2 regions of the Kitasatospora sp. NPDC101183 genome follow, and region 2 is predicted to be linked to the other one. Evidence: riboswitches for the same ligand, from Rfam matches in the RefSeq annotation. Region 2 holds a riboswitch; the other holds the start of a gene.
The links. Region 2 has a riboswitch for cyclic di-AMP ahead of ACIRRS_RS23635 (NlpC/P60 family protein). Riboswitches for the same ligand answer to the same signal wherever they lie in the genome.
Positions count from the first base shown of each region.

Region 1 (4,527 bases), on a different contig from region 2:
CTCGCGCATCGCCGAGGAGGACGGGCAGGAGCCGTTCTCCATCGACGACGTGGCCGGGGACATCGTCGACAAGCTGGTCTACCGGCACCCGCACGTGTTCGCGGGCGAGCGGGCCGAGGGCGCCGCCGAGGTCGAGGCGAACTGGGAGCAGCTGAAGGCGGCCGAGAAGGCGGACCGGGAGTCCGTCCTGGACGGCGTCCCGGCGGGGCTGCCCGCCCTGGCGTACGCGGCGAAGCTGGTGTCCCGGGTGCGGCGGGCGGGCTTCGGGAAGGTGCCGGACGAGCCGTACGAGCTGCCGGCCGAGCTGACCGCCGAGTCGGCGGGCCGGCTGCTGCTGGCCGTGGCGCAGCGGGCGCACGACGCCGGGGTGGACGTGGACGCGGCGCTGCGCGCGGCGGCGCGCCGCTACCGGGGCGCGGTGCGCGCGGCCGAGGGGCTCCAGCCGTAGGGGAGCGTCACGCGGCGGTGGTGTGCTCCACCGGCAGCGGGAGGACGACCTCGGCGATGGCGTCGCCGACCAGGGCGACGAGTTCGGCGAGGCGCTCCAGGTCGAGGTGGGCGGGCAGTTCGGCGAGGGAGACGATCCGCTCGCCGTCCGGCCCGGCCACGCAGAAGAGGTCGATCGGGCCGAGGTGCTTCTCGGCGGTGTCGACGACGGCGGCCACGTCGCTGGGGCGGCGGACGTCCCCGTGGACGCCGACGACGGGGCAGCCCGGGCGGTCGAGCTCGGAGGCGAGGTCCTCCGCGACGCCGACGTGCTGGTCGGCGATCAGCATCCCGGCGGCGCCGGCGGCGGTGAACCGGCGGGCGAGGTCGGCCCCCGACCCGCCGTCGAGTACCGCGATGACGACGACTGCCCCGGCGACCCGCATGGTCTGCTCCTCCCTGTGGGCGACACCGCACCGGCGCCCACGCGTACTGCGGAGGATCGTAGGCACGTCCTGACCCCCCGCAACAGGGATTACCCCTCAGGTGACCAGGCTCACGCCAGGCGCCGCGCCAAGAGCTGTCCAAGAACCGTCCACGGGCCGGGCACGGGCCGGCCACGCGCCGTCGATGCGCCGGGCGCACGCCGTTCGCGAACCGTTCGCGCGCCGTTGACGGACGGGGCGCGCCCCCGCCACCGGATACCGTCGACCCATGCCAGCTCAGCCCGACGCCACCGCCCCTCAGCTCTTCACCTGGGAGTTCGCCGCCGACCCGTACCCGGCGTACGCCTGGCTGCGCGAGCACGCCCCGGTGCACCGCACCACGCTGCCGAGCGGGGTCGAGGCCTGGCTGGTGACGAGGTACGCGGACGCCCGCCAGGCGCTCGCGGACGGACGGCTGTCGAAGAACCCGGCGCACCACAGCGAACAGGCGCACCGCACCGGCCGGGTGGGCATCCCGGGTGAGCGGCAGGCGGACCTGATGACCCACCTGCTGAACATCGACCCGCCGGACCACACCCGGCTGCGCCGCCTGGTGTCCAAGGCGTTCACCCCGCGCCGGGTGGCCGAGTTCGAGCCGAGGGTGCAGCAGCTCACCGACCGGCTGATCGACGGCTTCGCGCAGCGCGGATCGGCGGACCTCATCCACGAGTTCGCCTTCCCGCTCCCCATCTACGCGATCTGCGACCTGCTCGGCGTGCCGCCCGAGGACCAGGACGACCTGCGGGACTGGGCCGGTGCGATGATCCGCCACCACGGCGGCCAACGCGGCGGCGTGGGGCGGGCGGTGAAGAAGATCCGCGCCTACCTGCTGGAGCTGATCCACCGCAAGCGCGCCGACCTCGGGGACGACCTGATCTCCGGCCTGATCCGGGCGAGCGACCACGGCGAGCACCTGACGGAGAACGAGGCCGCCGCGATGGCCTTCATCCTCCTCTTCGCCGGGTTCGAGACCACGATCAACCTGATCGGGAACGGGGCCTACGCCCTGTTCCGCAACCCGGATCAGCGCCGGCTGCTCCAGGAGTCGGTGGCCCGCGGCGAGAGCGCCCTGCTGGAGACGGGGATCGAGGAACTCCTGCGCTACGACGGGCCGGTGGAGCTGGCGACCTGGCGGTTCGCGACCGAGCCGCTGTCGATCGGCGGGGTGTCCGTTCCGGTGGGGGACCCGGTGCTGGTGGTGCTCGCGGCGGCCGACCGCGACCCGGCGAGGTTCTCGGACGAGAACACCCTCGACCTGGCCCGGGCCGACAACCCCCACCTGGGCTTCGGGCACGGCATCCACTACTGCATCGGCGCCCCGCTGGCCCGCCTGGAGGGCCGCGCGGCGCTGGCCACGCTGCTCTCCCGGCTGCCCGACGTACGGCTGGCGGAGGAGCCGGAGAACCTGCGCTGGCGCGGCGGTCTGATCATGCGTGGACTGCGGGAACTGCCGGTCGAATTCAGCCCGGAAATCCGCTCCCCGCACGCGGTTCCGGCCACTCCCTGACGTCCTTCGAGACACCGACACGCTGACGGGGCGTCGCCGGCAGCCTGTCGATCGGGGTGTGAACACGCATCAAATCGGACAAACCGGCGCCGTGCGTAGGCGAGCGACCACTGGCCGTGATTTCTGTGTGATATCGGCGAGATGAGCTTGTGATCGAGCTGATGATCTGTCTAGTCTCCGTGGAGTTCGCAGCTGCGGACCCCGAACGCGGAACGCCGAATCCTGCCCGCCGCGCCACGGGAAACCGACCAGAACCCTGGGCAGGGGCGGGGGACCCAGGTTTGTTGCCGTCCCCACGGCTTGGGGTGAAGCCGCCCGCGCGGAGCCGACTCCGCGTCACGGCGGCCGGGCCACCTCCCGGTCCGAACCCGACAGCTCACCTCGCAGGCGTGCGGAGAGGGACCTCTTCATGCTGCTCGTTGGATCTGGCCGTCACCGTCGTCGCACCCAGGCCGAGAAGGTCATCGCCGTCGCCGGTGTGGCCGGCGTCGGACTCGCACTGCCGCTCCTCACCGCCACCGGCGCCTCCGCGGCCCCCGCCTCCACCTGGGACGCCGTCGCCCAGTGCGAGAGCGGCGGCAACTGGAGCATCAACACCGGCAACGGCTTCTACGGCGGCCTGCAGTTCACCTCCAGCACCTGGAAGGCGTACGGCGGCACCTCCTACGCCGCGCAGGCCAACCAGGCCAGCAAGGGCCAGCAGATCGCCGTCGCCGAGAAGGTGCTCGCCTCCCAGGGCCCCGGCGCCTGGCCCGTCTGCTCCCAGAAGGCCGGCCTGAGCAAGGGCGGCCCGGCCGCCTCCGTCGACACCTCCTCGGACACCAAGGCCCAGTCCGCGCCCAAGGCCCAGAAGCAGGCCCAGAAGCCCGTCCAGCAGCAGGCCCAGAAGCCGGCGCAGGAGAAGCCCGCCCAGTCGTACGCCCCGAAGCACGCGGCCCCGAAGGCGGCCGAGAAGCCCGCCGCGCAGTCGTACGCTCCCAAGCACGCCGCCCCGCAGGCCGCCGCGCCCAAGGCTGGGGACTACACCGTGCGCTCCGGTGACACCCTGTCGACCATCGCTGCCGCCCAGGGCGTCTCCGGCGGCTGGCAGTCGCTGTACTCCGGCAACCGCGCCACCGTGGGCGGCGACCCGGACCTGATCCTCCCGGGCCAGGTGCTGCACCTCGGCTGAGCCGACCGGACGTCAGAGGGGCCGGCCGGCAGGGCCGGCCCCTTCGTCCGCGTTCGCCCGGGATCGGGCTGCCGACCCGGGGCGCCCAGGTGAACTACCGGTGGGTAGCACGGCCACACGCTGAGACGGGACCGAGGCCGACGTGGCCGTGGAGGCCCGGGCGGTTAGGCTCTGGTCGTAACGACTCCGCAATCCTCCCGCCGACATCACCACCCCGGTCGGCCGGGACCTGCTTCCGCAAGGAGATGCCACGTGCCGTCCATCGATGTCGTCGTAGCCCGTGAGATCCTCGACAGCCGCGGCAACCCCACGGTCGAGGTCGAGGTCGGCCTCGACGACGGCAGCACCGGCCGTGCCGCCGTTCCGTCCGGTGCCTCCACCGGCGCCTTCGAGGCGCTCGAGCTGCGCGACGGTGACAAGAACCGCTACTTCGGCAAGGGCGTGGAGAAGGCCGTCCTGGCCGTCATCGAGCAGATCGGCCCGGAGCTGGTCGGCTACGACGCCACCGAGCAGCGCCTGATCGACCAGGCCATGCTCGACCTGGACGCCACCCCGGACAAGTCCTCGCTCGGTGCCAACGCCATCCTGGGCGTCTCCCTGGCCGTCGCGCACGCCGCCTCCGAGGCCAGCGACCTGCCGCTGTTCCGCTACCTGGGCGGCCCGAACGCGCACGTCCTGCCCGTCCCGATGATGAACATCCTCAACGGCGGCTCGCACGCGGACTCCAACGTCGACATCCAGGAGTTCATGATCGCCCCGATCGGCGCGGAGTCCTTCTCCGAGGCCGTCCGCTGGGGCGTCGAGGTCTACCACACCCTCAAGGGCGTGCTGAAGGAGCGCGGCCTGTCCACCGGCCTCGGCGACGAGGGCGGCTTCGCCCCCGACCTGGACAGCAACCGCGAGGCCCTGGACCTCATCGTCGAGGCCATCCAGAAGGC
Region 1 covers NZ_JBIWOW010000007.1:353,532-358,058, forward strand. The annotation lists gene ACIRRS_RS12495 (MazG family protein) at 1-448, shown strand, start outside; gene ACIRRS_RS12500 (SDR family NAD(P)-dependent oxidoreductase) at 456-872, opposite strand; gene ACIRRS_RS12505 (cytochrome P450) at 1,141-2,418, shown strand; cyclic di-AMP (ydaO/yuaA leader) riboswitch at 2,655-2,822, shown strand; gene ACIRRS_RS12510 (transglycosylase family protein) at 2,828-3,589, shown strand; gene eno (phosphopyruvate hydratase) at 3,842-4,527, shown strand, end outside.
Region 1: linked by a shared signal. The riboswitch ahead of ACIRRS_RS12510 (transglycosylase family protein) and the one ahead of ACIRRS_RS23635 (NlpC/P60 family protein) in region 2 are both predicted to bind cyclic di-AMP.

Region 2 (4,527 bases):
CGGCGTAGATGCCGACGTGGTGGGCGTCGCCGTAGAAGATCAGCACGTCGCCGGGCTGCGCCACGGAGAGGTCGCTGCCGATCCGGGTGCCGGCGTGGGCCTGCTCCTGCGAGGTGCGCGGCAGCGACACGCCGGCCTGGTTGAACGCCCACTGCACCAGACCCGAGCAGTCGAACGAGCCGGGGCCGGTGGCGCCGTAGACGTACGGGCTGCCGAGCTTGGAGGCCGCGTACGACAGGGCGGCGGCGCCGTGCGAGCTGCCGGGGGCGACGGAGACCGGGGCGGCGACGTCGCTGCTGCGGCTGCTGTCGCGCGAGGCGCGGTCGGCGGCGGGCGGGGCGGCCTTCGTCGCCTCGGCCTGCGCCTTGGCGGCTGCGGCAGCGTCGGCCGCGCGCATCTCCTCGCGCTGCTTCTCGGTCAGCGTGTTGAGGAGGTCCTGGGCGGCCTTGAGCTTGCCCTGGATGTCGTCCTTGTCCGCCTTGAGCTGCTTGGTGGTGGCGTCGAGCTCGGTGAGCTTGCCCTGGGCCTCACCGCGCGCCTGGTCCAGCTGGCGCTGCTCGCCCTGGAGCTCCTTGAGCTGCCCCTTCTGGGTGCTGCTCACCTGGTTCAGCTGGCCGGCCTGGTTGAGGAAGCTGTCCGGGCTGGAGTTGAACATCAGCTGGACGGTCGGGGATATGCCGCCGTTGCGGTACTGCTCCCCGGCGACCTCGGCGAGACCGCCCTGCAGGTCCGTCACCTTCGACTGCTGCCGGGCGACCTGGTCCTGGAGGTCCGAGACCTGCTTCTGCAGCGTCTGCTGCTTCTCCTGCGAGGCGTTGTACTTCTCGCTCGCCTGCTCGGCCTGCTCGTTGAGCTTGTCGACCTGACCCTTGACCTGGTCCAGGGTGGGCTGCGGGTCGGCGTGGGCGCCGGTCTGCGCGGAGAGCGCGACGGCCGCGGCGGCGACACCGGTCAGGATCGAGACGCGAGTGCGCCCGGCGGGCTTGGGACGACGATGGGACGCCACGAAGGCGGGCTCCTTCTTCACGTCCGCCTACCGGGTGAGCTGACGGGTTCGGGCCGGAAGCACCCTACGACGCCTCACGGCCGTTCCACCGGCCGACCTGGCGCCGATTCACCCCGGAGGAACATGGTTCCCCGGCTCCGTTCCACAGCGCCCCCGGTTACTGGGCTCCCCTGTCGGACAGTCGTACCGACCTGCCCCGCTGCTTCGCGAACTCGGCGGGAACCACCGCCGCCACCCAGGCTGGGCGATCGACAGTGCGGTGGTTCGGAGCACGACCCTAGTAACTGAACCGTGATCGGTTCAAATCCTTGTCAGAAAAAAGACGGAAGATTACCCAAGTTCTTTTGTGAAAATGACCGAAGGTGATCACATCCATACGCATAGCTGATCTGATTTCACGAATCAGCCATCGGACGGTCAAAAACGAACACCACCCCCGAGGAGACGGGGGTGGTGCGAGTCACAGGGCCCGCAGGGCCCGTCCCGGCGTGTCGGGACGTCAGACCCGGCGGATCGTGTTGATCGGCATCGCGTCGGCCTTCATCACCTTCACCACGTCACCGGTGTGCGGCGCGTGGACCACCATGCCGTTGCCGATGTACATCCCGACGTGGTGCCGGTCGGGGCCGTAGACCACCAGGTCGCCCGGCTGGGCCTGGTCCAGCGAGGGCACCCGGGTACCGACGTTGCCCTGCTCCTGCGAGGTGCGCGGCAGCGAGATGCCGGCCTGGCCGTACGCCCAGACCATCAGGCCCGAGCAGTCGAAGGTGTTCGGCCCGGTCGAGCCCCACACGTACGGGGAGCCCTGCTTGCCCATCGCCTTGGACACGGCCACGCCCGCATAGCCGCTCGCCTGCGGCAGCGGGCCGAGGTCCGCGCGGTCCGAGCCGCGCGAGGCGCGGTCGGCGGCGGCCTGCTGGGCCTTCAGCGCGGCGCGGTCGGAGGCGCTGAGCGAGTTCAGCAGGTCCTGCGCGGACTTGAGCTTGGCGTTGACGTCCGCCTTGGCCTGGTTGAGGTCCTTGGTGGTGGTGTCCAGCGAGGTCAGGACGGCGGCCGCCTCGGCCTTCTCCTGGTCCAGCTTGCGCTGCTGCTCCAGCAGCCCCTTGAGGGCCTCGCTCTGGCTGGCGGTGGCCTGCTGGACGCTGGACGCCTTCTGCAGGTAGCCGGACGGGTCGGAGGAGAGCATCAGCTGGACGGACGGGTCGATGCCGCCGGTGCGGTACTGCTCGCCCGCCACCCCGGCCAGACCGGTCTGCAGCTGGGTCATCTGCTCCTGGCTGCGGGCCACCTGGTCCTGGAGGGTCGCGGCCTGCTTGCGCAGCTGGTCGGCCCGCTCCTTGGCGCCGTTGTACTTCTCGGCCGCCTGCTCCTGCTCCTCCTGGAGCTTGTCGATCTGCGCCTTGACATCTTCCTTGTTCGGCTGGGGCGCGGCGTGCGCGGCCACCTGGGCCGAGAGGGCGACCGCGGTCGCAGCGGCAGCGGTGAACACGGAGACCCGCGCGCGACTCGGCTGCTTGGGACGGCGGTGGGAGGCCAAGAGACCGGCTCCTTCTTCCATACGGACTCACCAGAACGAGTGAGAATCCGGAAATAGGTTTGACGCCAGACCCTAGTAGAAGATCGAAGCGTTCCGCCACTCCCCCGAAGGCGTGAACTCCGCTTTCCTCCCGGACTTCACCAGATCCGCACACCGCGGCCCACCGGCGGCTGACCAGCCGTCATGCCCGACGGCGGCCGGTCAGGGCCGCGCGAGCCGGTTCAGCAGCAGCACCGAGGCGACCGGGCGCGCACCCGCCTTGCGCACGCCCTCGGCCACCTCCCGGTCGGTGGAGACCACCACCACCGGACGGCCCTGGGGCTCGGCCCGCACCAGACGCCGGATCAGCTCGTCCGCCGTCTCCCCGGTCCGGCTGAACCGCACCCGGACCCCGCGCGGAGGCGCCATGATCACCGGCACGTCCAGGTCCTGCCCGTCGAACACGCAGGTGACCTCCGCCTGCGTGCGCTGCGCCAGCATCGCCAGCCCGCCCAGCAGCCTGATCCGCTGCTGCTCCAGCGGCAGCGTCGGGTACCCCGTCTTGGTCACGTTGTAGCCGTCCACCACCAGGTGGACCTGCGGGATCGCCAGCAGCTGGTCCAGCAGCGCCGGATCGTCCTCCGCCAGCCCCCGCCGGGCCACGTCGTGCGGCGAGGCGGCCCCCGGCACCACCGCCTCCACCAGGTCCGCCGGGCGGATCTGGGAGACGGGCAGCGCCAGCTCCCGCTGGAGGCCCTGCGCGGACTGCAGCACGGTGTCCAGCAGCAGCCGCAGCCTCATGTCCTCGACGCTGCGCCCCTCGCGGGCCGACCGGCGGCCCTGCTCGACGGCGGTCTCCAGCTCCGTGACCCGGTGCCGCAGCCGCCGCGCCTCGCTCTCGGCGGCGCTGCGCTCGGCCACCGCCTGCGCCTTCGCCGCATCCAGCTCCCCGGCCAGCCGGCGCGTCTCGGCCTGCGCCCGCCGGGTGTCGCTCTCCAGCGACCGCACCTTCTTGCGCAGCGACTCCGCCTCCCGCCGGACCTCCTCGGCGTCGGCCCGCTGGCGGTCCAGGTCCGCCCGGGCTCCGGCCCTCAGCTCGGCGAGCTCGGCCTGCAGCTTCTCCACCAGCCGGGCGGCCTCCGCGGCCGCGCCCTCGGCGCCCGCCCGCTCGGCCTCCTCGCCCGCCTCGGCGACCAGCCGGCTCCAGCCGGAGGAGCGCACCAGGTAGGCGGCCGCCGCGACGTCCATCGGATCGGCGGCGCCGGGCACCGTGCCCGACTCCAGCGCCTTGACCAGGTCCGGCTGCCCCAGCCGCAGCCGCTCCGCTATCCGCACCCGGAAGGCCGGCTCGGACTCCAGCGCCGCCGCCAGGGCCGTCGCCGCGTACTTGGCCCGCCGCGCGGGGGTGAACTTGGCGTACTGGCGCAGGCTCTGCGGCAGCTCGGCCGCCGGGAGCCCGCCGAGCGCGTCCGAGGCCAGGCCGACGACGCGTCGGCGCACCCCCTCGGGCAGCGGCCGGTCCAGCTTCTCGACGGCCCGCTCCGCCGCGGCCTCGGACTGCTCGGACGGCTCGGACGGCTCGGACGGGGCCTGCCCGGCCTCCGCCGCCCGCTCCGGCGCAGCGGGCCGAAGCCCCTGCGCTTCGCCGGGCTCCTTCGCTGCGTCCACCACGTCCTCGGCTCCGATCCTGGTCCAGCGGGGCGCGACCTCGGCCGCCCCTGTCGTCACGCTCCGTGCGTCTTGTTCTGTATTGTCCCGTGCGGCGGACGGCCCTGCTCCGCTCCGCCCGCCGCACCGGCCGGGCCTCAGCCCTGAGCGACCTCGGCGTCGCCCTCGGCACCCGGACGGGCCACCAGTTCGACCTGGTCCACCGCGTTGCACCAGCGGCAGCGCACCGACTCGACGGTCTCGCTCAGCACCTGCGTCTCCTCGACCTTGGACTCGCCGGCCAGGTCGAAGTGCAGGAACTCCGTCACCCGCGCGGTGCGGGTCACGTCGAAGCGGG
Region 2 covers NZ_JBIWOW010000016.1:176,693-181,219, reverse strand. The annotation lists gene ACIRRS_RS23635 (NlpC/P60 family protein) at 1-1,006, opposite strand, end outside; cyclic di-AMP (ydaO/yuaA leader) riboswitch at 1,017-1,166, opposite strand; gene ACIRRS_RS23630 (NlpC/P60 family protein) at 1,506-2,543, opposite strand; gene ACIRRS_RS23625 (NYN domain-containing protein) at 2,745-4,046, opposite strand; gene ACIRRS_RS23620 (hypothetical protein) at 4,328-4,527, opposite strand, start outside.